Regions from separate parts of the Thioclava sp. JM3 genome, predicted to be linked through region 2. Evidence: riboswitches for the same ligand, from Rfam matches in the RefSeq annotation. Region 2 holds a riboswitch; the other holds the start of a gene.
The links. Region 2 has a riboswitch for cobalamin ahead of nrdH (glutaredoxin-like protein NrdH). Riboswitches for the same ligand answer to the same signal wherever they lie in the genome.

Region 1: another riboswitch for cobalamin. It lies ahead of B6V73_RS02725 (TonB-dependent receptor); the one in region 2 lies ahead of nrdH (glutaredoxin-like protein NrdH).

The regions. Positions count from the first base shown of each region.
Region 1 covers NZ_NBOB01000001.1:571,736-575,112, forward strand. Annotated here, with positions in the region: gene B6V73_RS02725 (TonB-dependent receptor) at 1-1,102, opposite strand, end outside; cobalamin riboswitch at 1,240-1,434, opposite strand; gene B6V73_RS02730 (DUF475 domain-containing protein) at 1,464-2,510, opposite strand; gene B6V73_RS02735 (DUF1499 domain-containing protein) at 2,665-3,090, opposite strand; gene speB (agmatinase) at 3,087-3,377, opposite strand, start outside.
Region 2 covers NZ_NBOB01000004.1:40,520-43,896, reverse strand. Annotated here, with positions in the region: gene nrdE (class 1b ribonucleoside-diphosphate reductase subunit alpha) at 1-811, opposite strand, end outside; gene nrdI (class Ib ribonucleoside-diphosphate reductase assembly flavoprotein NrdI) at 781-1,203, opposite strand; gene nrdH (glutaredoxin-like protein NrdH) at 1,216-1,437, opposite strand; cobalamin riboswitch at 1,534-1,729, opposite strand; gene B6V73_RS08145 (homocysteine S-methyltransferase family protein) at 1,807-2,856, opposite strand; gene B6V73_RS08140 (hypothetical protein) at 2,987-3,292, opposite strand.

The DNA of each region.
Region 1 (3,377 bases), on a different contig from region 2:
CCCCGTCCATCGGCGAGAAAGCATATTCACCGAAGATACCCGTATCCGCCGTGAGGACGTGGCCCGAGACATAGGTGCCTGCATAGGTTTCCAGCGTGCGATCCGCCCCGAAGGTCAGCCGCCCCGGCCCGAGATCGGTCGAGGCTTTCCAGTCGAGTTTGCGGCGCTTGCCCTCGTAGCCATAGTCATAGACCGGATACCAGCGCGAGGTCGTGTAATACGTCAGACCGAGCTCGTGATCGAGCGGGCCGGTCGCGAATTTCGCGAAGAGCCGCCCGCCACGTTCCTTATGGATGGTATAATCGTTACTGTCCGTGGGCAGCGGGCCGAAGCCGTTATCGAACTCGCCCCGATCGTTCTGCGCGAACCCGTTGAAGCCGATCAGCAGATTGTCGGAGATGCGCTTCTGCGCGCGCAGGCTGACACGGTCGGCGCGGTAGCCGTCCTTCTCGGTATTGCCGTTCTTCTTGTCGGCGGCCGAGAAGCCTGCAGTGTAAATTTTCGACAGCTGAATCGCGAGCTCGTCATCGCCCTTCTTCCAGCCGAAATTATAGGCCGCATTCGCGGTGTGGTAGGAGCCGAGCTCGAGCTTGACGCTTTGGCTCACGCCATCCTCGGTCGGGCGCGGCGTGTCGAGGTTGATCACACCTGCAACCGCCTGCCCGCCATAGACCGCCGATTGCGAGCCGCGCATGATCTCGACCCGGTCGTAGTTGAACGTGTTGAACCGGCCCAGGTCGGGCAGCACCTGCGTCGCCGACGGATCGGAGACGTCGATCCCGTCCACCATGACCTTCACGTAATTCTGCGACACGCCGCGAATGGTGAAGCCGGTCTGCGCGCCCATCGGCCCGCGCGACAGGATGCCGACGCCCGGCGACTGCGCGATCAGGTTGGCGAGACGGGTCTGGCCCGAACGCTCCAGCTCCTTGCGCGACAGCACGGTGACCGCCTGCGCGGTCTTGTCCGACGATTGCGGCTCGAGCGCGCCGTGATAGATCACGATCTCATCGAGTTGGTAAGGTTGCGCATCTTGCGCGAGCGCGGGGCCTGCCAGCGCTGTGGTGAGCATCAGGCCCACGGTCAAACGGGTGCGGATCATATCCAATTCCCTCGTGCCGCGACTCTGCGGTCGCGTGAACTTCGCATTGCAAGTCTTTGGAAATTTGGAATTTCCGCCGACGGTGAAAAATGTCACCACTGACGGAAGACCGCCTCCGCTGCGCGCCCCGCACAGGCAGAAAGGATGAGCGCCTCGGCAGGTCTCCTGGCTCGCGGGTCCTGGTTCCGGCTGGCCTTCCCGGGTCTCCCCAGTGGCTCAGTCAGCCGTCACTCGCCGCTCACAGTTGCGGGGGCAGCCCCGGAATGAATGCACGCATCGCACCGGGTTCCCTTTTCATCCGCTTTCGCGGAACCGAAGTGCCCCTGCTGTGCCGCGCGCGCCGCACTGAGTCAAGAATATTTCAGCTTTCCACGGCGCGCCGGCAGCGCCGGTTGAACCGGATCGAGGATAGCAGCGCGAGACCGATCAGCCCGGCCCCGATCAGGCCGGTGATCACCTCGGGCACTTCCACCAGCGTCTGCGCGAACATGACGACGGAGAGGATCAGGATCGACCAGAAGGCGCCGTTCTCGAGATAGCGGAATTCGCTGAGCGTGTTGCGCTCCACCAGCATCAGGGTCATCGAGCGCACATACATCGCACCGATCCCCAGACCGATCGCGATCAGGAACAGGTTCTGGGTCAGCGCGAAGGCCCCGATCACCCCGTCGAAACTGAAGGACGCATCGAGCACTTCGAGATAGAGAAACGCGCCAAGGCCCGCCTTGGCCGTCTCGGCGGCGATATTCGTCCGGTCGAGCACGTGGCTGAGCACCTCGACGCCGAGAAAGGTCGCAAGGCCGCAGATGGAGGCGAAGAGGAACTCGTCCTCGCGCCCCTCCGGCAGAATCCAGGTGAAAAGCAGAACGACGACCAGCACGAAGCCGATCTCCAGACCTCGGATCGACGCGAGCGCGCGCAACCGGCGCTCCAGCGCGCGGATCCAGTCGACCTCCTTGCCCTCGTCGATGAAATAGGTGAGCGCGACCATCATCAGGAAGGCGCCACCGAAGCCCGCGATCGACAGATGCGCGTCCTCGATGATCTCGGCATATTCGGCCGGGTGTTTCGCAGCCAGAAGAACCGCATCCCACGGTCCGATGCCGGCGGCGATCACGACGATCAGAAGCGGGAAGAGGATACGCATCCCGAACACCGCGATCAGGATGCCCCATGTCAGGAAACGACGCTGCCATTTCGGCGTCATCTGGTGCAGCTTGTTGGCGTTGACGATGGCGTTGTCGAAGCTCAGCGAGATTTCCAGCACGGCCAGCACGGCAGTGATCATCAGGAAAGAGACCGCGCCGCCAAGCCCTCCGGTCTGGGCGAACCCCAGCGCGAAGGACCCGACCAGCCCTGCCACCGTGACGGCGATGGCCCAGGAAAAATAACGATACATGATGGTCATGCTGGCTCCGGCTGCATGAGGCCTCACTTAGGCTTCGCCCCCTGTCTTCGCAAGGGAGCGCACTGTCAGAGTTGGTCTGTGTGACCCTACGGCGTGGGGCGGGTCGGCGGGAAAACGCGGCGCAAGATACCCTGCGCACGGCGGGTCGCGCCCGCTAGAGCCCGACCTCGTCGAGCCAGCCCTTGATCCGCGCCTCGTTCACCCCGAGATCGGATTTCCCGTAGACGAGGTGCCCGCGGATCTGCAGCGTATCGCCTTCGATCCAGAGCGTGGTGACATCGGGAAAGCCCCAGACGGCCGAGCGCGTCACATAGGCCGCGTAGCCCTCGTCGGCGCTGCCCGCGACGCGCTTGGTGCGCGCGGTGCCCCGGATGATCTTGTCGAGCGCGGCCATCTGCGCCGGCGGATCGGAGACGTCGCGCACGGCCTGAAACCCGCCTGTCTCCGGGTGGTCACCGGGCGCTTTCGCCAGCCCGTCGACATCGAAGCGCGCCGGATCGATCGGGGCGAGGCGCACCCATCCGTCGGCCGCCACCACGACGGCGAGCCCGAGCGCGAGGATCGTCACGGCCCGTTTCATGCCGCCCTCTCCCGCATCGCCCAGCCCGCAAGGGCGATCAGCTCGGTCGCGACATGGGCCCCGGCGATCGCCGTCACCCCGGTCGGATCGTAGGGCGGAGAGACCTCGACCACGTCGCCGCCGATCAGGTTGATGCCCTTCAGCCCGCGCAACAGCTCTGCCGACTGCCAGCTCGCCAGACCGCCCCAGACAGGTGTACCGGTGCCGGGCGCGAAGGCCGGGTCCAGACCGTCGATATCGAAGGTGAGGTAGCAGGGTCTATCACCCACCACCGCGCGGATGCGTTC
Region 2 (3,377 bases):
GGGCGTGCAGATAGACCGCGCCCGCGCCCTGACGCGCGCCCAGCTGGTTGGCATAGCTGAAGCTGTCTTCGAGCAGCTTCATCACCGGGATCACGCCCGAGGATTGGTTCTCGATCCCTTTGATCGGCGCGCCATATTCGCGGATATTGGTCAGCATCAGGGCCACGCCGCCGCCACGTTTCGACAGTTGCAGCGCCGAGTTGATGCCGCGCCCGATGCTTTCCATGTTGTCTTCCAGTCGCAGCAGGAAGCAGGAGACGAACTCGCCCCGCGCCTTCTTGCCCGCATTGAGGAAGGTCGGCGTCGCGGGCTGGAAGCGACCCGCCAGCATCTCCTCCATGAGCCGCATCGCCAGCGCCTCGTCGCCGCGCGCAAGCGTCAGTGCCACCATCACCACCCGGTCCTCGTAGCGTTCGAGATAGCGCTGCCCGTCACGGGTCTTCAGCGTGTAGGAAGTGTAGTATTTGAACGCGCCGAGGAAGGTCGGAAAACGAAACTTTGCCGCGAAAGCCGCCTCCCAGATCGCGCGCTGGAAGTTGCGCGAATACTGATCGAGCACGGCGGCGTCGTAATAGCCTTCCTCCACCAGATAGCCGAGCTTCTCGTCCAGCGAATGGAAGAACACCGTGTTCTGGTTCACATGGCGCAGGAAATATTGCCGCGCCGCCATCCGGTCGGCCTCGAAGCGGATATTGCCCTCCGCGTCATAGAGGTTGAGCATTGCGTTGAGCGCGTGGTGATCAAGCCCCGCGAATTCCGAGGCCGTGGCCCCGCTCGGTTTCACGTCGCTGTCGAGCATTCCAGCCTCCAGAAATTGTCGAGACCCGCGCGCACGCGGTCGATGTCAGTGTCGGTCCCCGCCAGTTCGAACCGGTAGAGCACGGGGATGTTGCATTTGCGCGCCAGCAGATCGCCCGCGCAGGCGAAGAGCGCGCCGAAATTGCGATTGCCGCTGGCGATGACGCCGCGCAGGCCCGCGCGGCGGGTGGGATCGTTGAGAAAGGCGATGACCGGTTTCGCGACCGCGCCGCGCCCCTTGCCGTCGGCGTAGCTTGGGCAGATCAGGACGTAGGGGCAGGGCGGGTACGGCATCGCCGCCTCCGCCGAGAGGGGCAGGCGCTGCGCGGGCAGGCCCAGCCGCTCCACGAAGCGCTGCGTGTTCCCCGAGGCCGAGGAGTAATAGATCAGCCGTGCCTGTCCCATCGCGGCTAGGACTCAGACCAGACGGTTGATCATGTCGGGGCGAAAGCCCGCCCAGTGATCCTCGTTGGCGATCACCACCGGGGCCTGCCGGTAGCCCAAGTCCTGCACCATCTCCATCGCGGCGGCATCCTTGGTGAGGTCGATCACGTTGTAGTCGATCCCCTTGGCATCCAGCGCACGGGTCGTGGCGGTGCATTGCACGCAGGCCGGTTTCGAATAGACGGTGATGGTCATGTGTCCTGTCCCTTTGTTTGCTGTCGGCAGCGCGGGACAAGGCTCGTGGGCAGGGTGCCGCAGCACATAGCCACGCGCCCGGGCCCTCCGCCGCGGTCGTCGTCTATCTGCTCTGGCAGGTCTCCTGGCTCGCGGCTCGAACGCCTCTCGGTCCGTCTTCCCGGCGCATCGCACCAGTGACATTCGGACATCAGGCTCGCCGCTTACAGTTGCGGGGGCAGCGCCGGAATTCCACCGGCTTCCCTCTTCGCCTGCGGAGTGACTCGCAGGAACCAAAGCAACACCATATTGTGATGCATGGTGTAGTGGTGTCAATATATAGATTACCCTGCCGCGCGAAACTCTCGCGCGACAGGAGCGTGTCTTGCCTCAGGCCCCGTCGCCGAGCGCCCGGATATGCGCCGGGAGGCGGGCGTTCTGGCCATACATGAAGTGGTTCTCCATGCGCTCCGAGAAGCGGCTGGCCTCGGTCTCGCGACCCACGGCCTCGGCCATTTCGCGGATATGCATCGGGCTCGCCCCGCAGCACACGCCGAGGTAATTCACCCCGATCGCCTGCGCCTCACGCGCGAAGGCGCCGATCTCGTAGCGGTTGCAGGCCAACGGATCGAGCGCGGTCGGGAAGGTCCGGCCATGCGGCGAGGGGCAGGTGCAGCCGTTGTGATCGGAGAGGTTGAAGAAGGTGGGCTCCTCCTTCGTGGTCCGGTAGGGCACGGGCAGGGCGCCGACATGGCAGCTCACCGCCGCGCGCACCTTGCGCAGCCACGGCATCATCGTCTGCGGCCCGCGGAAGCAGTTCAGCCCGACGACATCGGCGCCCGCCTGTTCAAGTTTCTGGCAGGTCTCGAAGATGCCGACCCCGTCCATCATCTCGTTGGCCGCCATCGGTGCCAGCGTCAGCACCACCGGCAGCCCCGACGCCTTCGCGGCCTCGAGCGCGCATAGCGCCTCGCCCGCGTAGTAGAAGGTCTCGCCGATGAGGATATCCGCGCCTTCCTCGACCGCCCAGCCGACCATCTCGTCGAACATCGCGCGCACCTCGGCCTGCCGCGCCGGATCGGCCGGGTCCCAGATATTCGTGTTCGAGATATTGCCCGCCATCAGGTTTCCGGTCTTGGCATCGGCGACCTCGCGGGCGATCTTCAGCGCCGCGCGGTTGAGCGGCTCCAGCAGGTCTTCCTTGCCGATCACGCGCATCTTCTCGCGGTGGCCGTTATAGGTGAAGGCCTCGACGATATCGCTGCCGGCGCGCTGGAAATCGACATGCAGATTGCGCAGCGCCTGCGGGTATTCGAGCGCCACCTCGGGCACGAATTCCCCGGCGGTCAGATAGCCGCGCCGTTCCAGTTCGAACAGAAAGCCCTCGGCGCAGATCACCGGGCGCGCGTCGAGCAGGCGGGTCAGTTTGTTGTCATTCATGGAGAGATCCTCTCAGTTCATCCATGACCATCGTTTGATGAAGCCGAGCCTCACAGGAGACGGAGTGCCGTTCCCTGCTGCAATGGTCCTCGGCCGGGCCGCTGAATGCGACCGCAAGACGAAAAACGGGTCAGAGGCCGCGCCGGGCGCGTGCCCCGCCGCGCCGCACCGGCGGCGGCATCTCGATCGGCAGGGCGAAGGGCTGCGGGGTCAGCGACTCCAGCAGGAGTTCGCAGAACACCTCCACCGCGGGCGAGATCAGGGAATGCGGATAGGCCTGCATATGGGCGACAATCGCCGCCTTCGCATAGGGCATGTCGCCCGGCAGCGTGCCAAGCCATTCCATGTAGCCCAGCGTGCCCAGCTCACGCGCCCGCAGCGGCGAGATCGGTCCTATATCGAGTTGTAAGAGTGAAAGCGTTCGTTCCAAAAGCATCGCGCCCTCCGCGCAAAAGGGCGGGATTGGTCGCGGCACGGCGATATGCGAGGTCCGATCTGGTCCATCTCTCGACTCTCCGTCC